DNA from 3 places in the Bacillus methanolicus genome. Region 3 is predicted to be linked to each of the others. Evidence: riboswitches for the same ligand, from Rfam matches in the RefSeq annotation. Region 3 holds a riboswitch; each other region holds the start of a gene.
What was found. A riboswitch is a leader RNA that binds a small molecule or an ion and turns the genes downstream of it on or off. The one in region 3 is predicted to bind S-adenosylmethionine.
Positions count from the first base shown of each region.

Region 1 (7,441 bases), on a different contig from region 3:
TGCAAAAGTCCATGAAATCAACCATTCTGGAGAATTTTTTCATGTAGAGGGCCCGCATTTAAGTGAACCTTCTCTGCAGCGTACGCCAGTACTATATCAGGCCGGGGTATCTGAACGGGGAAGGGAATTTGCTGCGAAGCATGCGGAATGTGTATTTGTGGGAGGTCCAACTCCGGAGAGGATCAGGTTCTATACAGAAGATATTAAGAAACGTGCCGAAAAATATGGCCGGAACCCTGACAATATTAAAGTGTTTTCTTTCCTTACAGTTATTGTGGGCGAAACCACTGAGGAAGCGGAGCAAAAATATCAGGAATTAAACCGCCTTTGGAGCCCGGATGCAGCAAAAGCGCAATTTGGCGGGGCGAGCGGTTATGATTTGTCGCAATATGAAAAATCAGATTTGGATCAGCCTTTTGAGTTTAAACCAACAGAACACGGACATTATAAGGCAGCATCCTTAACAAAGGATGCATCGAAAAAACTAAAAATCGGTGAAGCACTTTCCAGGCTCGAAAATATTGACAGGGAGCAAGTGATTGTCGGAAATCCAACAGAAGTAGCAGACGCCATTCAATATCATTTTGAAGCATCCGGTGTTGACGGATTTAACCTAAACCACCTTGTTACACCGGGAAGCCTTGAGGATTTTATCGATTTAGTCGTGCCAATCCTGCAAAAGAGAGGCCTTTACAAAACAGAATATAAAAATGGTACATTAAGGCAAAAGCTCTTTGACCATGGAAGCAGTTTATTGCCAGAAGATCATCCTGGCAGCCAATATAGAAGGATCACTGTTAATAACTAAACGGAAAAGAAGCAAAATATTCCTCTTCAACAAGTGAAGGATTGCACAGCCTTTTGCTTGCTGAAGAGGCACCTAAACATTAGCTTGGATCTAGTTTAAATAATTGCAACCGCTTTCAAATGTTCCAACAGCCAGTTGTGACTATATTCATTTAGGTACGAATTGAACCACTCGTTCTTTTTTCGGTGTGTGTTTGTACGCTTTTGCAATGCCGTAATTCGCTATATCTGCTTTTTTGACTTCTTTTAATGGCACTTTTACAACAACTTCAGAAGAAAATGGAAAGTGAGAAAGGATTATTTTTTCTTTTTCTGCCCATTCGAAAGTGATTTTTTCATGATTAAAGAAAGAAAATCGTTGGCTGAATCCTTCAGCAAACCATTCCGAAGCAGTATGATGTACCATCGGTTCATGCATACAAATATATAAAGATAGATCATCGCAAAAGCGAAGGACTTGTAAATGGAATTTGATCATTTCCTGTGAAGAGTGATGTGTTAGATTCAAATCATTGATGAGTCTTTGCTGCCTCTCGTATTCAGAGTACAAAAAAGCCGGTACGGAATCGTCTTGAATCATTTCAAACAAGGTCGTATATTGCAAACTGCACAATAATGCAGCATATTTATTTTTGCTTTCAACTTCGTCAATGCCTTTTTTATAAAAAACAAACCTAGGGGTTAACGGAAAATCACGGAAGGAGAAGGGCAGCCGTTTTTCGTCATTCCAAAACGGTGTTTCATCAAGATCGATCCATCCCCGGTCATGTTCAAAAACAGCAAGCTCTACATCTTCTTTTCGATCCAATGCAACAAAATATTCGTTCCGCCAAGCTTTTGCAAATTCACCTGAGACTCTTGCATGATCATCCTGGGTCACCATGACAAAATCACTTTCTCTTTCATAGACAATCATGTGATACCCCCTTCTCTTTTTTTGTGGAAAAGGGGCGGAGCTACGCTAACAAAGATAGAACTGCCAACTTATCTTTAGCAAAATACTTGTTTAGCTTTGTAAATATTTAGTGCTTTGCTTCGCTCACACCGCCTTATTATGTTGGTTCTGTTTTATAATGAAAACTACTTCCATGTTAGCGCTGGGAGTTTAAAACTCATGTACGTTTTATATAATTATTCTATGTTGCAACAGTGTATTCCTGTTCATCAATGTAAGAAAGTTCTTGTTTACTAGATTGGCATTATGTTTTATAGAATAATAGCCTTCTTAAACTCTAGTGAGAAAACTAATGGAAGGCAATTTTGTTGAAATGTGTCAGGTGGAATTGTAAAATGATATCAAAATTCAAAAAATTGAATTTATGGAAAATAATTAAACAACGAATTCCCTATTGAAATGCTGAAAGGTTGTTATACATAAAATTGATTGGAGATGTTCTGAATGGAAAGCATGAATAATCAAGTAAGAGTTGCCGTTGTACAAGCATCACCTGTTATTATGGACCTTTATAAAACCATTGAAAAAGTCCGATTGTTAACCACTGATGCTGCTAAGAAGGGAGCAAAATTAGTGTTATTTCCGGAAGCGTATATTCCGGCCTATCCGAGAGGAATGACATTTGGAACGGTGGTAGGGAGCCGGTCGAAAAAAGGACGGGAAGATTGGTATCGGTATTGGGAAAATTCGATCTTCGTTCCTAGTAAAGAAACGGAAATATTAGGTTCCATTGCAAAAGATAATAGCGTGTATCTTGTTATTGGAGTGATTGAAAAAGAACAATTATCCGGCACCCTTTATTGCACGGTACTTTATTTCGGTCCGGACGGTACGCTGTTAGGAAAACATCGTAAACTTAAACCGACTGCTTCAGAAAGAATTATATGGGGAGAGGGAGATGGAAGCACTCTTCCTGTATTTGATACTTCAATAGGTAAAATGGGCGGTTTGATCTGTTGGGAGAATTATATGCCGCTTGCCCGGATGGCAATGTACAGCAAGGGCGTTGAAATCTATCTTATGCCAACTGCTGATGCAAGAGAAGTTTGGCAATCTACGATTAGGCATATTGCCCTGGAAGGCAGATGTTTTGTTTTATCATGCAATCAATTTGTGACAAAAGATATGTACCCGACAGATTTGGCCTGCTATGATGAATTGGAGTCAGAACCGGAGATCATGAGCAACGGAGGAAGTGCTATTATTGGTCCGCTCGGTGAATATATCGTTGGACCGGTATACGGAAAAGAAGATATACTTATTGCGGATTTAGATTTAAAAGACATTGTTAAAAGCCGTTTCGATTTTGATGTGAATGGTCATTATTCTCGGCCTGATGTCTTTCAGCTGACAATAAATGAAGCCGAAAAAACGAATGTAAAATGGGAATAATCGAACAAAATAACGGGCTGCCATTTCTTTTTTACCAATTCAAAATTTTTTAAAAAATTATATTGACAGTATTGTTGGCCATGGTTTAAATTAATATCAAATAAAGTTCATGAACTGGATGGGAACTTTCCCATTATGACACCATGTTTTGTTTATACAGTATAATAGTTTCATATGAATTCTTATCAAGAGAGGTGGAGGGACTGGCCCGGTGAAGCCTCGGCAACAGACTTAAAAGTACTGTGCCAATTCCAGCAAGCGAAAGCTTGAAAGATAAGAAGAGCAAAAAGATTGCATTCTTTCACCTCTTCTTATCCAAGAAGAGGTTTTATTTTTGAAAATAAAACCGACTATTTATATTGGATATCTTAGAATTAATGAAACAAATCGTTCAGAAATTTGTTGCTATTGGAGCCCGAAGAAAATATTTTCAGTCCTTGATGGGTTGAAAATAACCATAAAAGGAGGAATGTTTTATATCAATGATTTTACATGAAACAATCAAAAAGAGGAAAGGTTTTCTGATTTCGTTCTTGGTTAACTCAGGCCGCTATATTGGAGATCTTCAATTTTTGAATGAGCTGACTTTATCGGAACTTGAGAAAGAATACCGTGATTTAAAGAATAATGGTTGAAATTAGACTTACATGTGTCAATAATATCTTATTAAGGGGGCTTTTATGAAACAATTAAATGAAGAGAAAATCAAATATATACTGTCATCGCTGGACAAACTGGAGTATGGCTGTGTGGTGATCACCGTACATGATAGTGATATTACACAAATCGATATTACCGAAAAGAAACGGTTTCCGCTTGTGAAAAATAAGAAACTTGAAGTAAAGAAATAAGCAATGATTTTTCAAAATTTATCAAATAAGGAGTGGAGCTTTTTGGCAAAAGCAGTTATTATTTCAGGGGCAACATCAGTAAATTCAAGATTGAACGGAATTGAACAGGAGGTTGTAGCTTTTTTGACCCGTGAACAGATCGAGTTTGAGCAAATCAAAGTGCGAGAGTTGCCTCCGGAAGATTTAATTTACGGAAAATTCGATAGTCCTGAAATCGCAATAGCAAATAAGAAAGTAGAAAGTGCCGACGCTGTCATCGTGTTAACACCTGTTTATAAGGCGTCCTTTACGGGAGTGTTAAAAACATATTTAGACTTGCTTCCGCAAAAAGGACTTGCAAATAAAATCATATTGCCTCTCGTTATTGGAGGAACGTTCGGACATCTTCTCGTGATTGATTATGCATTAAAACCGGTCTTGTCTGCATTGGGAGCAACAACCATTTTGAATGGTGTCTACACGCTGGATACCCAAGTTGAACGGATTGAAGATAATCAGTATGAGTTAGATTCTGAAGCTCATGAAAGATTGCAAAAAGCGTTAACCGACCTTGCCGAACACCTTCGCAAATAAAACTATTTTATATTACTGAGGTCAGAAAATGTCTGAATCTTGCCACAAATCAACTTCGCTGAATACAATTCTCCGGCGAATTCTGGTTTAAGAAAGGGCTGACTCCCTTTGGAGGGGTCTGGCCCTTTACAATATTTATATGCTAATATCTCTTCTTTCGAAAAAGACGAACGTAATGATGATGAAGACGACATAGTATACAGCCAAAATTCCTAAAGATTCCGGCAAAGTGATATCCTGAAGGATTTTATCCTGGAGTGCATAGATCGTTAAATCCAGGTGAGGAAAGATTAAAAACTTTGTCCATTCGTATTTTTCGGCTAATACAACGATATACGCCCCCACTGTGGAAGAGAAAAATAGAACAAAAATTCCGATACCGACTGCAAGTGACTGGCTTTTAAACAGTGTTGACAGCATGAATGCAATGGTTGTAATGATGAATAAACCAGGCAGGTCATAAAGCATTTTTAAAAAGAATTGGGTGCTTACAATCGCTTCTTTCTGCCCGTCGACGCTCATTTCAAAAATTTTTGCATGAAAATCACCGTTGCCGAATAAAATCAACCCTACTAAATACCCTGACGCGATCAATGTCAGTACAAGCAACAGGGAGTAGATTAGTACAGCAATATATTTGGACAGTAGAATTGCCCATCTTTTGTGCGGTCTGATTAACAATTGCTTAATCGTTCCATCAGTAAATTCAGCAGATACATTTGAACTGCATACAATGACGGCAAATAACGTGACAAGGGAGGCGATTCCTGTTACGACGCTGTTCATATAATGCCAGTTGCTTTTTGCGTTTGGATTCACATTTTTATCCAAATATTGCTGATTTTGCTCGATTTGATCTTGGATCCATGCTTTCTCTTCGTCAGGAGCACTTTCTAATTGTTTTTCAAGTTGCTGTATTTCTGCCTCAATTTCTTCCCGCCAATTTTCCTTTGGCTCAGGACCTACCTTTTGATAAATGATTCCGCCGATCAAACAAGCAGCCAGAATGATGATCATATAAATCCAGCTCGCTTTTTTTGAGAAAATTTTCATCAGCTCATTCCGAAGTAAACCGGTCATACAGGTACCTCCTTGTTTTCTTTATTTGTAATTTCTAAGAAACGGTCTTCAAGTGTAGCCTTTTTACTGCTTATCTCATATACCTTAATTTGATTGGTGACAAGCAATTCATTGGCTTTTGCAACTGCCTCCCGGTGAAGCACAAGACTAAACTTTTGATCCTCCAAGTCCTTAAATTCTCTGTTCAGGCCATGTTCTTTTAAGATCGAAACAGCTTTTGCGGGATCACTTACATCAAAAACATACTCCTGAGCAGTTTTTTCTGCTTCCTCTGTCTCATTCATTTTGGAAATATGTATCAACTTTCCTTTTTCAATAATCGCAAAGCGGTCACACATCAACTGCATTTCAGAAAGCAAATGGGATGAAACTAAAACAGACATTCCTTCACTGGCAAGTGTTCGAAGATATTCCCTGAACTCCCTGATACCTTGAGGATCGAGCCCGTTTGTAGGTTCGTCTAAAATGAGAATAGACGGATTGTGCAATAGAGCCTGAGCCACACCCAAACGCTGACGCATTCCGAGAGAGTATGTTTTCACTTTTTGATGAATGGATTGTTCAAGTCCTACCAATTTGATCACTTCTTGAATCCGGGATTCAGGAATCTTTCTTTTTGCCATATTTACATAGTGGCGCAAGTTTTTATATCCGCTCATATATTTATAGAATTCCGGATTTTCAACAATTGCACCGATCTCGCTCATGGCCGAGGTAAAATCATCATCGAGGCTATAGCCGTTAATGATGACACTTCCTTTAGTCCGGTTGATTAAACTGACGATCATGCGGATGATCGTCGTTTTCCCCGCACCATTCGGGCCAAGCAGACCAAATACTTCTCCTTTTTCAATGGCAAAACTAACATCATCCACAATCAGCTTTTTTCCAATTCTTTTTGTTAATGATCGAACTTCAAGTGCATATTGAGACATGATTCTCCCTCTTTCTCTTTTTGGCTAAATATTCCTCCAACAAATAATACGAATAAAAAGAGAGAAAAGTTGCGAAAATTGCAAAAAAATTTACCAAAAAACTAGCATGATTATTAAACTCCCAACCCTAACATGGAAATAGGTTAAATTTATATAGTTAACAAACATAATAAGGCGGTGTGAGCGAAGCAAAGCTCTAAATATTTACAATGCTAAACAAGTATCTAGCTAAAGAAAAGTTAGCATTTCTATTTTAATTTGCGTAGCTCCGCCCCTTTACCACAGAAAAAAACGTAGATAATTCTTTCAATCTTATATTGTAAATTTAGTAAATATAATGATAAATTTTTATTTAATACAGCTGTGCAATACATGTAACAGGAGAAAAGCAAATGAAAAAGATGGATCAATTACATCAACGGAATTGGATGATGATCTTATGTCTGGTTATCTTTTTAGTGGTCCTTGAAGATGTAACATCAATCCTTATTTCTTCCCGTGGGAATGTCTATCATATCTTTGATATTTTGTATAAACTTACTATGATCATATTGCTGTTGATTTTGCTGAAGATGATTTATAAAACAACTGAAGAACTCCAACATAGCAAGCAAAAATTAAATAGTATTTTTGATACTTTGGATGTAGCGATATGGTCCCACGATTTAAAGTCTGATATTCTACTCATCACTCCGGGTATTGAAAAACTGTACGGACGCTCTTTACACGAGTTTTATCAAGACCATGATCTATGGAAAAAGGTGATTTATCCGGAAGATCTTTATGTTTTAGATGAAAGAGAACAGAAACTTTTGGCGGGTGAACCGGTTACGAGTGTATACCGAATT
Region 1 covers NZ_PNFF01000001.1:1,327,679-1,335,119, reverse strand. The annotation lists gene C0966_RS06640 (LLM class flavin-dependent oxidoreductase) at 1-808, shown strand, start outside; gene C0966_RS06635 (DUF3891 family protein) at 956-1,723, opposite strand; gene C0966_RS06630 (carbon-nitrogen hydrolase family protein) at 2,207-3,154, shown strand; SAM riboswitch class I at 3,334-3,434, shown strand; gene C0966_RS06625 (Fur-regulated basic protein FbpA) at 3,637-3,789, shown strand; gene C0966_RS06620 (YezD family protein) at 3,835-4,005, shown strand; gene ssuE (NADPH-dependent FMN reductase) at 4,048-4,578, shown strand; gene C0966_RS06610 (ABC transporter permease) at 4,714-5,658, opposite strand; gene C0966_RS06605 (ABC transporter ATP-binding protein) at 5,655-6,593, opposite strand; gene C0966_RS06600 (putative bifunctional diguanylate cyclase/phosphodiesterase) at 6,986-7,441, shown strand, end outside.
Region 1: another riboswitch for S-adenosylmethionine. It lies ahead of C0966_RS06625 (Fur-regulated basic protein FbpA); the one in region 3 lies ahead of C0966_RS11865 (O-acetylhomoserine aminocarboxypropyltransferase/cysteine synthase family protein).

Region 2 (7,441 bases), on a different contig from region 3:
GCCATCGATGGAATCGTATTTTGGCGGGAAAACGGGGAAGTGGTAAAGGCTAATAAATCTGCGGCAAAAATATTTGAATGCAGCCAAAATGAATTATGCGGAAAGATACTTTTCGATTTTGTTTATGAGAAAAACGAAAAATTCCATAGAATTGTCAGAAAATTAAATAGCACCGGAGCGATACGTGACGAACTGCTCTTTCTTATGCCAAACGGTCAGAAGAAATTGCTTGAATTTACTGCCAAAATAAATCGAAACGGACTTAATATTATGATTTTGCGGAACGTTACTGAACGTTTTAAAATGGAAAAGAAGCTTAGAGAGAGTGAGCAAAAATTCCGGAAGATTTTTGACGGATCTTTTGAAGGCATCATTCTTTGGGATGAAAATTTCAAAATCGTTGATATAAATCAAACTGGAGTTAAAATGCTTGGTCTTACTAAAGAAGAAATAATCGGCCAATCTTTAACCACCTTGTTGAGCAAATACAATGTAAAAAAAGAGAATCTTGATGAGCATATGAAAAAACTAGAAAAAGACGGGCAGATAACTGGTACGCTTTCTGCAAAGATGAATGATTCAAAACAAAAGTATTTCGAATTTTCGGCAAAATCTAATTTGATCTCCGGCTTAAATCTTTCCGTTTTTCGTGATATTACAGAAAAATTGGAAATGGAGGAACAGCTCAGGAAATCTGATACTCTTCATGTTATTGGCGAACTAGCAGCCGGCATTGCCCATGAAATCCGAAATCCGATGACAGCACTTAAAGGATTTATTCAATTGCTTCAGGGGAGCATAAAAGAAGATCATTCAATGTATTTCCACGTCATTTCGACAGAATTGCAGCGCATGGATTCGATTATTAATGAATTCTTAATTTTGGCAAAGCCGCAAGCAGTGAAATTTGTCGAGTTCAACGTCGTAAAAATTATGAGAGAAACAGTCGAACTTTTAAATGCCCAGGCAGTATTGCATGATGTACAGTTCAAAACCTATTATGAAAAAGATTTGCCATTGTTATACTGTGAGCCAAATCAATTAAAAAAGGTGTTTATCAATATTATTAAAAATGCCATTGAAGTGATGCCAAATGGCGGTATCATAACGGTTTCAGTGAAGAAAACAAATGACAATAAAATACATATTTCAGTAGAGGATGAAGGACCCGGCATGTCTGAAGAAAAAATTATGAAACTTGGTGAACCTTTTTTTACAACAAAAGAACGAGGAACAGGGCTTGGTTTAATGGTCAGTTATAAAATCGTTGAAGAACATAATGGCATTATCGATGTACAAAGCAAAGAAGGAATCGGAACAACCTTTCATATTTATTTACCGATTCATAAAGGCAGTGAAGGAAAAAGTTTATGAGAAAATATACGATCTGCCCATCGGAAATTGGGAACTTATATATTGTTGCAGAGGATGAACAATTGGCTGCAATTCATATTGGCGAAGACGATTTTAATGTCAATGAAACTTCTGAAGAAATAGTATATGACCCAGATCATCCGATTCTTTTAAAGTGTGTATGCCAACTCAATGAATATTTTGAAGGAAAACGGAAAAATTTTGATTTGCCTCTGAAGCAAGTTGGAACTGACTTTCAATTAGCTGTCTGGAACCAGCTTATCCGAATACCTTTTGGAGAAACGAGAAGTTATCGAGACATTGCTGAAAAAGTCGGGAGACCTAAAGCGGTAAGAGCTGTTGGTCAGGCAAACAAAGCAAATATGTTTCCGATTATCGTTCCGTGCCACCGAGTGATCGGGAAAAATAAATCGTTAACCGGGTATGCTGGAAACCGAGTAGATATCAAGGAAAAACTTTTATTACTCGAAAAGGCGGAATTCAAATCGAATGAAATACGCAAAAAGAAAAAGCAGACAGTATAGAGTCTGCTTTTTGTTACCGTTTCTTACAAACTATCTTTAATATTGGAAATGAGCTCGTTTATGTTTCCAAACTGTTCTCTTGAAACAATTAGTTTTTTTCCAAGATTTAATGTTCTAATTTTCGCATTTATCCGTTTGCTCTGATCGCTTATCCCATCTAAATCGGCAACATGGGCTAAGCCTATCGTACGGCGAATTAGTTCGCAGCCGGCAAATCCGATCGAATCTTTGAAATATTTTTTGAGCACTTTCTCCAGGTAGCCCTCCGTTTTGGAATAAGGTTCCGTATTCGATTCAGCCCATAATCTGCTAAATTCTTCAGTAAATGTTTCCCAAAAAGTTTGAATATGCGAAAAGATGCTTTCTTGTTTGCTTTCGCAAGAGATCGCCTGGAAAAGAAGATTGGCGATCACTTGGCCGAGGTCAAAGCCGGCTGGCCCGTAAAAAGCAAATTCAGGATCGATTACTTTTGTTTCAGTCTTACTCGCAAAAACGCTGCCAGTATGTAAATCTCCGTGAAGCAGGCATTCAGCCTCCGTTAAGAAACTTTGTTTTAAAATGGCTGCTTCAAGTTTAACCTTTTCATCAGCCCATAATTTTTTCACTTCGTCTCTTAATTCTTCCTCAAATGAGTTTGTCTCTGAATCAAAGAATGGATCAGTAAAGACAAGGTCTTCTGTTATTTTGCAAAGTTCCGGGTTAATGAATTTTTGGACTAATTCTTTCTTATCACTAGGTTTTAATCCAAAATCGGAGGTAAAAAATAAAGTATTCGCAAGATATTCACCAAGGTGCTTTGAGATCAGAGGATATTCTTCTCCCTGAATTAGTCCTGTTCGTGCAATCGAAAGATGAGAAAGATCTTCCATCACTGTGATTGCAAATGTTTCATCACTGAAATAAACTTCAGGAACAAACTCGGGAGCAAGTTCTTTAAAAAGCTTTAACGCATCTGCTTCAATTTTTGCTCGTTTTAATGTAAGAGGCCAAGACTCGCCAACGACTTTTGCGTATGGCAGAGCTTGTTTGATAATGACACTACTCCCGCGTAGCGGATCTTTCACCCGAAAAACAAGATTTAAGTTTCCATCGCCGATTTCTGATGTGGTTAACTCGGCATCTTCATAAAATAAATTTAAATTTTTTGCTAATTCTGCTGCTGAAGCTTCATTAAGGGTTTCATAGTTTTGTTGCTGCAATAAAGCCATGTCAATTATTCCTCCTTAATCAAAGAGGCTTATCAATTATAAAAGCCTCTTTCTCATATTGAAAGAGGCTTGAAGATTAATGTACTTCTCGCCTCTTATCTGTCAGAAAGTTTCCTTTCTGTTGGAATTAGCACCGTGCCTTGCAGGGTAAAACCCCGGCGCATGTTGCGCCCCATTTTGCAATGGTATTACAGTCGGTTGCTGGGCTTCATTGGGCCAAGTCCCTCAGCCTGCTCTTGATAAGAGAACATTTATTGTTTTTTTGTAAAATTCGTTTGATTGAAATAATAACAGTGAAAAAATAGATATGTCAATATTTTTTCAAATTTCCTAATAAAAGTCCGGCATTCGGTCTTCGAAAATAGGGATCATTTTCCGAACCTTTTCTGTCTCGCTCAAATTAATTTCGGCAACAAGAATTTCTTCCTGCTCTCCGGCTTCTGCAATGATTTCCCCCCACGGATCAATAATCATGGAATGACCCGCGAATGTATTGTTCGGGTCTTGCCCGGAACGGTTGCAGGCAATGACAAAACATTGATTTTCGATTGCGCGTGCGATTAAGAGGCTTCGCCAATGGGAAAGTCGGGAATGAGGCCATTCTGCCACAACAAACAATGCTTCTGCACCTTCCGCAGTATGAGTGCGGATCCATTCCGGGAAACGAATATCGTAGCAAATTACCCCTGCAAATTTTCTGTTTTCAAGCTGAAATAAACCTTTTGATTTTCCGCGGGTCAAAAAAAGATGTTCATTCATCAGCTTGAATAAGTGGAGTTTACTGTATTCGTGAATTTTATTGCCGTGTTTGTCGACAATCAAAAGCGTGTTAAAGACTCCTTCAGAGGTTTTGTTTGCAACGGAGCCACCAACAAAATGGATCCCGTGTTTTCTTGCTGCATTTTGCAGAAAAACAGTTGTTTCACTAGCATTTTCATCGGCTATTTCATTGATTCGAGTCAAATCATATCCTGTAGTCCATAATTCCGGAAGAAGAATTATATCCGGTTTTTTTGCAGCAGCTTCTTGTATAAGATTTTCCGCAGATTGAAAATTTTTTTTCGGATCGCCGAAGGCAAGATCCATCTGAATACATGCTATAGTTAATTTCATGACCTTCACCCTGTTTGAAAAATTTTATTCTTTACAAGCTTACATTTACGTTATATTATTTTTGACTAGAATTTCAACAATTTTATAAAATGAAAATAATTTCTGATTGTAGGTGTAACGATGAAACATTTCTCCCAATCTGATTTATTAAACAGCCTTCCGAAACAATTTTTTGCTTCGCTTGTAAAAAAAACAAACCAATATATTGAGAAAGGCTATGATGTCATTAATCTAGGCCAGGGAAACCCTGACCAGCCGACTCCTGAACATATTGTGAAAAAACTTCAGCAAGCTGCAGCAAACCCTGTGAACCATAAATATTCACCATTTCAGGGATTTCGATATTTAAAACAAGCAGCTGCGTTATTTTATAAACGGGAATACGGGGTGGAACTGGATCCGGACAAAGAGGTGGCAATATTGTTCGGCGGGAAAGCCGGGCTTGTTGAAATTCCGCAATGTCTGTTAAACCCGGGGGATGCCGCTCTCGTTCCTGATCCGGGATACCCGGATTATTGGTCAGGGATTGTATTGGCTCGTGCTGAGATGATCACCATGCCGCTCCGTGAAGAAAACGACTTTCTTCCTGATTTTGCCGATCTGCCGGAAGAAGATGCAAAAAAAGCAAAATTAATGTTTTTGAATTACCCGAATAACCCGACCGGGGCAACGGCGACAAAAGAATTTTTTGAACAGACTGTCAAGTTTGCCGAGGAAAATGATATTTGTGTTGTTCATGACTTTGCATATGGAGCCATCGGCTTTGACGGACAAAAGCCGCTAAGCTTTTTGCAGTTTGAAGGTGCAAAAGATGTCGGTATTGAAATTTACACACTCTCTAAAACTTATAACATGGCAGGATGGCGGGTCGGGTTTGCGGTTGGAAACGAAAGTGTGATTTCTGCCATTAACCTTTTACAGGATCACTTGTATGTCAGCTTGTTTGGAGCAGTTCAGGAGGCCGCAGCTTCTGCGTTGACAGAGTCTCAGGAATGTGTAGAAAAACTGAACAAAATGTACGAGTCAAGACGAAATGTTTTGATTAACGGGTTAAGGTCAATAGGCTGGAACGTAACAGCTCCAAAAGGATCATTTTTTGCCTGGCTGAAAGTGCCGGATAACTTTACATCAGAACAATTTTCTGATTATCTTCTTGAAAAAGCGCATATCGTCGTTGCGCCGGGCATTGGCTTTGGCAAGCATGGAGAAGGCTATGTCAGAGCAGGATTACTGACTTCTGAAGAAAGACTTTTAGAAGCAGTTGAGCGAATTAAAGCTTTAAAAATTTTTTAAAATGATGGATTGACAAATCAAAATATTCCTGCGATAATCCAAATAAATCTAGCGCGTAAAAAATTGAATATGAACCAAATATTGTTTTCTTATCAAGAGCAGGCGGAGGGACGAGCCCAATGAAGCCCGGCAACCGACTTATTTTATAAGCACGGTGCTAATTCTTGCAGCAATAGCTGAAAGATGAGAAGATCTTAGTTTGCAGCACTAACCTCTTCTTGTCGAAGAGGTTTTTTTGTTGCGTAAGAAAGAGGTTATCAACCGGTTTTTGAATTTATCGACCAGTCTTAAGGATATCGATGCCTGCCGAATGGGAGCAAATGCACCTTGAACGGGAGTAAACTCCTGATAAACAAAAATAAACATTTTTCGTAAGTATTAACCAGTTTCCATGAAAGGAAGATTCCAATTGAGTGAAATCATTGCGACGTACTTAGTGTTTGACTCCAAACATGACCCTGAAAAAAAAGCGGAAGAAATTGCCCTTGGGCTAACAGTCGGTTCCTGGACCAATTTGCCTGAACTCGAAAAAAATCAGCTCAAAAAACATAAGGGGAGAGTCGTTTCTGTAGAAGGTCTGGCACCCGGGGGAGCTCAAAAAGAAACGGAAGCTTTGATTAAAATTGCCTATCCGACAGTGAATTTTTCATTTGACATTCCAGCCATATTAACAACTGTTTTCGGAAAATTATCAATGGATGGAAAAATAAAACTGCTGGATTTACAGTTTAGCAGCGAGCTAAAAAAAGCTTTTCCCGGACCGCGATTCGGCATTCCCGGCATCCGTGAAAAATTAAATGTGTACGATAGGCCGCTCGTCATGAGTATTTTCAAAGGCTTAATTGGCCGGGATCTTAATTATTTGCTATTCCAGCTAAAGGAACAGGCAAAAGGCGGAGTCGATATTGTGAAAGATGACGAAATACTGTTTGAAAATGAGCTGACGCCATTTGAACAACGAATAACTGAAGGGAAAAAAGCTCTCCTTGATGTTTTTGAAACAACCGGGCACCGGACATTGTATGCAGTCAATTTAACAGGGCGTTCGTCAAAGCTTCGTGATCAGGCAAGAAAGGCTGCGGAATTGGGTGCAGACATATTGCTGTTTAATGTGTTTTCCTATGGCTTGGACATTCTTCAAGAGCTTCGGGAAGATGATAACATTGCCCTCCCGATTATGGCTCACCCGGCATTCAGCGGCGCGATCACCTCATCACCTTACTACGGTTTGTCTCATTCGCTTTTACTCGGTAAGCTAACCCGCTATGCGGGAGCCGATTTCTCTTTGTTTCCTTCACCGTATGGGACGGTTGCACTTGAAAGAGACAAGGCACTTGCGATGGCTGTAGCTTTAAGAGAAAGAGAAGACTATAAGCCGAGCTTTCCGGTTCCTTCAGCAGGCATTCATCCAGGCTTGGTGCCTCTTCTTGTACAGGATTTTGGAATTGACAGCATTATCAATGCAGGCGGCGGTGTTCACGGACATCCGGATGGCACAAAGGGAGGAGGACTTGCATTCAGGCAGGCAATTGATGCAGTTCTTTCCGGCAAATCACTATCCGAAAGCGCGGAGACCTTTCCAGAACTTAGAAAGGCAATTGATTTATGGGGTTCCTTCGAGGTGAACGTATGAAAAAATTTGCCGTATTTTGTGATTTTGATGGAACGATTACGGAAAAAGATAATATAATTTCGATTATGCAAAATTTCGCTCCTTCTGAGTGGATTCAAGTGAAGGACCAAATTTTAGCTCAGGAAATTACAAACCAAGAGGGAGTAGGGAAGATGTTTTCCCTTCTCCCAAGCAGATTAAGAAATAAAATTGCCCATTTTACTGTTCAGAATGCCTCTATTCGCCCCGGATTTCAAGAGTTCATTGATTTTCTTAATGAACATGATATTCCATTATTTATTGTTAGCGGCGGAATT
Region 2 covers NZ_PNFF01000001.1:545,726-553,166, forward strand. The annotation lists gene C0966_RS02795 (PAS domain-containing sensor histidine kinase) at 1-1,374, shown strand, start outside; gene C0966_RS02800 (methylated-DNA--[protein]-cysteine S-methyltransferase) at 1,371-1,898, shown strand; gene mtnK (S-methyl-5-thioribose kinase) at 1,922-3,106, opposite strand; SAM riboswitch class I at 3,199-3,352, opposite strand; gene C0966_RS02810 (carbon-nitrogen family hydrolase) at 3,437-4,219, opposite strand; gene C0966_RS02815 (pyridoxal phosphate-dependent aminotransferase) at 4,340-5,512, shown strand; SAM riboswitch class I at 5,599-5,702, shown strand; gene mtnW (2,3-diketo-5-methylthiopentyl-1-phosphate enolase) at 5,922-7,145, shown strand; gene C0966_RS02825 (2-hydroxy-3-keto-5-methylthiopentenyl-1-phosphate phosphatase) at 7,142-7,441, shown strand, end outside.
Region 2: another riboswitch for S-adenosylmethionine. It lies ahead of mtnK (S-methyl-5-thioribose kinase); the one in region 3 lies ahead of C0966_RS11865 (O-acetylhomoserine aminocarboxypropyltransferase/cysteine synthase family protein).

Region 3 (7,441 bases):
GCAGCAAAGTCGATTGCTGAATATGCGATCGAGTGCTCTCTAAATAAATTTTTTGCAACAGAAGTCCTTGATTATATTGCTGACGAAGGAGTTCAAATCCACGGCGGGTACGGTTTCATGGCGGAATATGAGATTGAAAGAATTTACCGTGATTCCCGGATCAACCGCATTTTTGAAGGAACTAACGAAATCAATCGTCTTCTTGTTCCAGGAACATTTCTTCGCAAAGCAATGAAAGGCGAACTTCCGCTTCTTCAGAAGGCACAATCCATTCAGGAAGAATTAATAATGCTAATGCCGGAAGAACCAGGAAATGAGCCGCTTGCACAAGAAAAATACTTAGTGAAAAATGCGAAAAAAATCGGCTTGCTTGCTGCAGGCCTTGCAGTACAAAAATATGGCAAAGCCCTTGAAAAAGAACAGGAGATCCTTGTTAATATTGCTGATATTGTATCAAATGTGTACGCAATGGAATCAGCTGTATTGCGTACAGAAAAAGCGATTGATAAATTCGGCTTAGAAAAGAGCAAACAAAAGCTTCTTTATACGCAAATTTTTTGTCAGGAAGCGTTCAATGAAATTGAACAACATGCGAAAGAAACGATTGTTGCAGCTGAACAGGGTGATACGCTCCGCATGCTCCTTTCTGCACTGCGTAAATTCACCCGACATACACCAATTAATGTAATTGCCAAAAAACGTGAAGCTGCAGACAAATTAATTGAAGCAGAACGTTATATCGTGTAATACAAGTGGCTCCCTTCTCTTCACGAGGGAGCTTTTTCTTTGTAAATTTTACTGCAGGAAAAATTAGAAGAATGTCACTCAATGTTAGGAAATTTACAACTATTATGGTACTATGACATTGACCGATTAATTTTTGGATAAGATAACATTGGGTGGTGGATGAATGGCATTAGCTTTTTATTGGTATCCAAAATGCGGCACTTGCAGGAAGGCGAAAAAGTGGCTTGAAGCCCATAATATAGCCTTTAAAGAAATACATATTGCAGAAACTCCTCCTTCACGTGCGGAATTAGAAGAAATGATCGAAAAAAGCGGACTTGAGTTGAAAAAGTTTTTTAATACAAGCGGTCAAAAATATCGTGAATTAGGCTTAAAGGACAAAATAAAAACGGCCTCACGAGACGAACTGCTTGATTTGTTAGCTTCAGACGGCATGTTAATCAAACGTCCCATTGTAACCGACGGCAATAAAGTAACAGTTGGTTTTAAAGAAGAAGAATTTGAAAAAATGTGGTTATCATAAGAAAATATTGAAGATATTAGTTTTTATTGGCAAACATAGGTGAATAATTGTTATTATTCGATTATGGAATATGAATTAATTTTGGAGGGATTATCATATGAATACACCAAAAGAGTTGCGTTATTCTGAAGAGCACGAGTGGGTAAAAGTAGAAGGGGACAAGGTGCGCGTAGGAATCACTGACTTTGCACAGTCAGAACTCGGCGACATTGTTTTCGTTGAACTTCCTGAAGTAGGAGACAAAGTGACTGCCGATGAGCCATTTGGTAGCGTCGAATCTGTAAAAACTGTTTCCGAATTATATGCGCCGATTAGCGGCACGGTTGTAGAAGTAAATGAAGAATTGAATGACAACCCTGAATTTGTAAATGAATCTCCGTATGAAAAAGCATGGATGATTGTAATCGAACCATCTGATATAAGTGAAGTCGACAACTTAATGACAGCTGAACAATATGAAGAAATGATAAAAGAAGATTAATTTTGAAAGCGCCTTGAAGTTTCAAGGCGTTTTTTTCATGATTTTTACAAACGTATTTCCAAGGCTTGTCTTTTGCAATCATTCTAAAAATAAGTAACAATAGAGTTATCTGCAATGGAGGAGATTACACAAAAAGAACGAAAACTGAATATGGTGATGTAAGAATATTACTCTATTCACAGGTGATAAAGATGATCGAAGAAAAAATTGAGAAAGTCTTAATTGTTGAAGGAAAATCTGATAAAAGAAAAGTCAAAAGCATTGTAAAGGAGCCTGTTGAAATTTTTTGCACAAATGGAACAATCAGTATGACAAAGCTTGATGAATGGATTGATCTCCTTTTTGAAAAGGATGTTTATATACTTGTTGATTCAGATGAAGCAGGTGAAAAGCTGCGCAAGCTATTAAAAAGGGAATTTCCTAACGCTGAACATTTATACATTGACAGGATGTACAGGGAAGTAGCGACTGCGCCGGAACATCATTTAGCAACCGTACTATTAGGAGCGAACATTGATGTTCACACCCATTATTTAAAAAAGGATGATTATTTTTAAGATGAAGGAATGGACACAGCAAGATATAAAAAATTCAGTGAAAGATAAAAAAACAGCAGCGATCTATTTTTATACTCCTTTATGCGGAACATGCCAGGTTGGAGGAAAGATGCTTGAAGTTGTTTCAGAATTACTGCCGTTGATTCCCTTCGGTAAAGCGGATTTAAATTATATGCCCGATCTTGCAAAAGAGCTTTCAATTGAAAGTGTGCCGTGTTTACTTTTGGTAAAAGATGGGGAATTGATGGAAAAAATCTATGCTCTTCGTTCTGTTCCTTATTTATTGGATAAAATTAAAACGACATTAAGTTAATGAAGAATCAGGTGTTTTAATCCTGGTTCATTTTTTTTTTTAGACTAAATAAAACTAGAATAATCGTGAAGTTGTATGATTTGACATATTTCTCGGGAAATGATCGGTATTGTTATTTTTAATGTCGAACGTGTGATAGAGGTATTAACAAATAACAAGGAATATATTAATGCTGAAATTAATTTCTTACTAAAAGGATAATATTAGTTGACTATGAGAATAAAAGATGATAATATCATTTTAAATATTCTAACTAGTTTGACGGAAAAAATTATAATCTTATCTAGAGCGGCGGAGGGACTGGCCCAATGAAGCCCGGCAACCGGTTTTATACACGGTGCTAATTCCAGCAGAGCAGCCGCTCTGAAAGATAAGAAGAGATGATCAAGACCCCTCTTCTTATGGAAGAGGGTTTTTTTATCTATATTTTGAAAAAATTTTCATTAATTTTAAGGAGAGTTGATGATGACAGAAAAACAAAAGAATTATCGCCTTGAAACATTAGGAGTTCACGGGGGGTTATCTCCTGATCCGGTAACAGGGGCAAGAGCTGTGCCAATCTATCAAAATAACGCTTATCAATTTAAGAATACGGAACATGCTGCAAATCTATTTGCATTAAAAGAGCCTGGCTATATTTATACACGGATTCACAATCCAACTGTCACAGTATTCGAAGAGAGGGTTGCATTGCTTGAAGGCGGTGTTGGCGCGTTGGCACTTGCCAGCGGACAGACTGCCATCACTCTCGCTATCTTAAATATTGCTGAAGCAGGAGACGAAATTGTAGCAGCTTCCAATCTATATGGAGGAACGTACAACCTATTTACTGTTACGCTTCCGAAATATGGCATCAATGTTAAGTTGGTTGATTCTACCGATCCGGAAAATTTCCGCAAGGCTATTACGGAAAAAACAAAGGCTGTTTTTGCTGAAACAATCGGGAACCCTTCTTTAAGAGTGCTGGACATTGAAAAAGTTGCAAATATTGCCCATGAAGCGGGAATTCCGTTGATAATTGATAATACATTTGCCACCCCATACCTTTGCCGTCCAATCGAGCATGGAGCCGATATTGTCATCCATTCTGCAACAAAATGGATTGTAGGAAATGGAACAACATTAGGCGGAATTATTGTCGATGGCGGAAAATTCAATTGGAATTCACCAAAATTCCCTGGTTTCACTGAACCGGATCCAAGCTATCATAATATTGTTTACAGTGAGGCGCTTGGTCCTCTCGCTTATATTGTAAAAGCCCGTGTTCAGCTTCTTAGAGATTTGGGCCCGGCATTAAGCCCGCAAAATGCTTTCCAATTCACTTTGGGTCTGGAGACGCTCCATGTGCGGATGAAAGAACACGTTGCAAACGCACAAAAAATCGTCAGCTATTTGGAAAACCATCCGGCTGTAAAATGGATTTTGTATCCAGGACATGAAAGCCATCCTGATAAAGCTCTTGCAGAAAAGTATTTGCCAAAAGGAGCTGGCTCAATCGTTGTTTTCGGAATCGAAGGAGGACGGGAGGCCGGCGCCAAACTGATCAATTCTCTAACACTTTGGGCGCATGTTGCCAATGTCGGAGATGCAAAAAGTTTAATCATCCATCCGGCAAGCACTACTCATCAGCAGTTAGATGCTGAAGGATTAAAAGCTGCCGGGGTTCCTGAGGATCTCATTCGTCTTTCAGTCGGCATCGAGCATGTGGATGACTTAATTGAAGACCTTGAGCAGGCAATTGAAGCGGCTACAGGTATTACATCACTCTCCGCAAAAGCTTAGAAATTCAAAAAATGACTTATAATCAACAAATAATAATGCAAAAATATGTCATTGACACCTTTTTATATCCGTGATAGGATAACGTTTGTAATTAATTGTTGCTTAAATCTATTAAATTATTAATTGAATAGAGAATGATGTTTCGCTCTTATCAAGAGAGGTGGAGGGATGTGCCCTATGAAACCCGGCAACCGTCACTGCCATTTATGCAGTGAAATGGTGCCAATTCACACAAAGCATAAGCTTTGAAAGATGAGAGAAAGGATAGATAATGATAAAGCCTTTCTGCTCATGTGCAGAAAGGCTTTTTATATAATCCGAACAGGGCGAGCAGCGGAAATGCCGAATGAATTTCCGTCTCCTGTTGAAATATAAGTTGAAACACCAATAAGCAGCCTGAGATTACAAAATGATAACGATCTATGTGTTAACTCGGATATAAAGAAGGTGAATCATTTGATTACAATAAAAAACGTGAAAAAGATTTATCCTTCCAAACACGGCCAAGTGAAAGCGGTTGATAATGTCAACCTAGAGATAAAAGAAGGAGAGATCTTTGGAGTCATTGGCTATAGCGGCGCCGGTAAAAGTACATTAATCCGGATGCTGAACGGTCTTGAAATTCCGACAGAAGGTTCCATCACAGTAGCGGGCAGGGAAGTTTCAAAAATCAGAGGGAGTGAGCTGCGAAAAGCCCGCCACGAAATCGGCATGATTTTCCAACACTTCAACTTGCTTTGGTCTCGCACCGTTCGCGAAAATATCGCATTTCCCCTTGAAATTGCAGGAGTCAATCGAACAGAACGGCTTAAACGCGTGGATGAGTTAATAAAGCTTGTCGGGCTTGAAGGAAGAGAAGATGCATACCCTTCTCAGCTCAGCGGCGGACAAAAGCAAAGAGTTGGTATTGCCAGGGCACTTGCCAACAATCCAAAAGTCCTTTTGTGTGATGAAGCAACATCTGCATTGGATCCGCAAACAACCGATTCCATTCTTGAATTGCTTGTGGATATAAATAAGCGGTTAGGTTTAACCATCGTCCTGATTACGCATGAAATGCATGTCATCAGAAAAATATGCCATCGCGTTGCGGTCATGGAAGGCGGCAAAGTCGTTGAACTCGGATCTGTCCTGGAAGTATTTAAGAACCCTCAGCAGCCGATTACAAAGAGGTTTGTTCAACAGGTTACAGAACCTGAGGAAACAAAAGAAACCGTTCAGCACTTGCTTGATAGCTATCCGCATGGACAAGTAGTCAAGCTGACGTTTGTCGGGGATGCTGCTCAACAGCCGCTTATGACAAACCTTATACGTAATTACCAGGTTACGGCGAATATTTTGCAGGGCAAAATTTCGCAAACCCAAAACGGGTCTTATGGCACTTTATTTATTCACATAGATGGTGAAGATGAAGAGATAACAAAAGCGGTTGATTATATCCGCTCACTGCAAGTTGGAGTGGAGGTGATCAATCATGCTTGAAACATTGCTGCCAAACGTTAACTGGGAGAAAATGTGGGAAGCAACATTCGAAACGCTCTACATGACAGCTATTTCCGTTTTGGCAACTTTCATATTGGGAGTCATTCTCGGATTATTGCTTTTCCTTACTTCAAAAGGGAATTTATGGGAAAACAAAGCTATTAATACGGTCACCAGTGCATTTGTCAATATTTTTCGCTCTATTCCGTTTATCATTTTGATTGTTTTGTTGATTCCATTTACAAAATTGATTGTCGGAACGATGATTGGGGAAAATGCGGCACTGCCGGCGCTAATTATTGGGGCAGCTCCGTTTTATGCACGAATGGTGGAAATTGGCCTTCGGGAAATTGACAAAGGCGTGATCGAAGCGGCGAAATCGATGGGAGCGAAAACAAGTACTATCATATGGAAAGTTCTGCTTCCTGAATCGATGCCTGCTCTCGTATCCGGGATAACGGTTACGGCCATTGCGTTAGTCAGCTACACAGCAATGGCAGGCGTAATCGGTGCCGGCGGACTTGGAAACCTTGCTTATCTGGAAGGATTCCAGCGCAATCGATTTGATGTAACCTTTATGGCAACAGTTATCATTTTAATTATCGTATTTATTATCCAATTTATTGGAGATTATTTTACGTCAAAAATAGACAAACGTTAAAGGAGAGATGAACATGAAGAAATGGTTAAGTTTCATTTTAGCTCTTGCAGTTGCGCTGGTATTAGCTGCTTGCGGAAACTCTGACAAGGCTTCAACAGGTGGAGAAGGCGGAAAAGAAGGCAAAGAAGAAGGCAAAAAAGAATTAGTTGTAGGAGCATCTAACGTGCCGCACGCTGAAATTTTAGAAAAAGCTAAACCGTTGCTGGCTGAAAAAGGAATCGATCTAAAAATTGAAACATTCCAAGACTATGTTTTACCAAACAAGGCACTGGATGATAAAGAACTTGATGCAAACTATTTCCAGCACATTCCTTATTTAGAAGCACAAAAGAAAGAACATGGCTATGATTTTGTAAATGCCGGCGGAATTCATATCGAACCAATCGGAGTTTATTCTAAGAAATATAAAAGCCTTGATGAGCTTCCTGAAGGAGCGCACATCATCATAAGCAACTCTGTCGCTGACCATGGCCGTATTTTATCAATGCTTGAAAAAGAAGGTCTTATTACTTTAAAAGAAGGCGTTAATAAAACAGAGGCGACTATTGAAGATATAGTCGACAACCCTAAAAAGTTAAAGTTTGATGCAGAATATGAACCTTCATTGCTTCCGCAAATTTTTAACAATGGCGAAGGCGATGCAGTCCTTATAAACTCCAACTATGCCATTGATGCCGGATTGAATCCAATTGAAGACTCAATTGCAATCGAAGATAAAGATTCACCGTATGTGAACATCATTGCGGTTCGCAAAGGTGACGAGAATAAGGAAGAAATTAAAACTCTTGTTGAAGTTCTTCATTCGAAAGAAATTCAGGACTTCATCCTTGAAAAATATAAAGGTGCCGTTGTACCGGTATCTGAATAATAATTGGTGGGCAGGCATCAAAAATGG
Region 3 covers NZ_PNFF01000002.1:17,949-25,389, reverse strand. The annotation lists gene C0966_RS11890 (acyl-CoA dehydrogenase family protein) at 1-747, shown strand, start outside; gene C0966_RS11885 (arsenate reductase family protein) at 911-1,270, shown strand; gene gcvH (glycine cleavage system protein GcvH) at 1,368-1,751, shown strand; gene C0966_RS11875 (toprim domain-containing protein) at 1,943-2,308, shown strand; gene C0966_RS11870 (thioredoxin family protein) at 2,310-2,621, shown strand; SAM riboswitch class I at 2,898-2,998, shown strand; gene C0966_RS11865 (O-acetylhomoserine aminocarboxypropyltransferase/cysteine synthase family protein) at 3,087-4,403, shown strand; SAM riboswitch class I at 4,549-4,662, shown strand; gene C0966_RS11860 (methionine ABC transporter ATP-binding protein) at 4,860-5,885, shown strand; gene C0966_RS11855 (methionine ABC transporter permease) at 5,878-6,546, shown strand; gene C0966_RS11850 (MetQ/NlpA family ABC transporter substrate-binding protein) at 6,560-7,414, shown strand.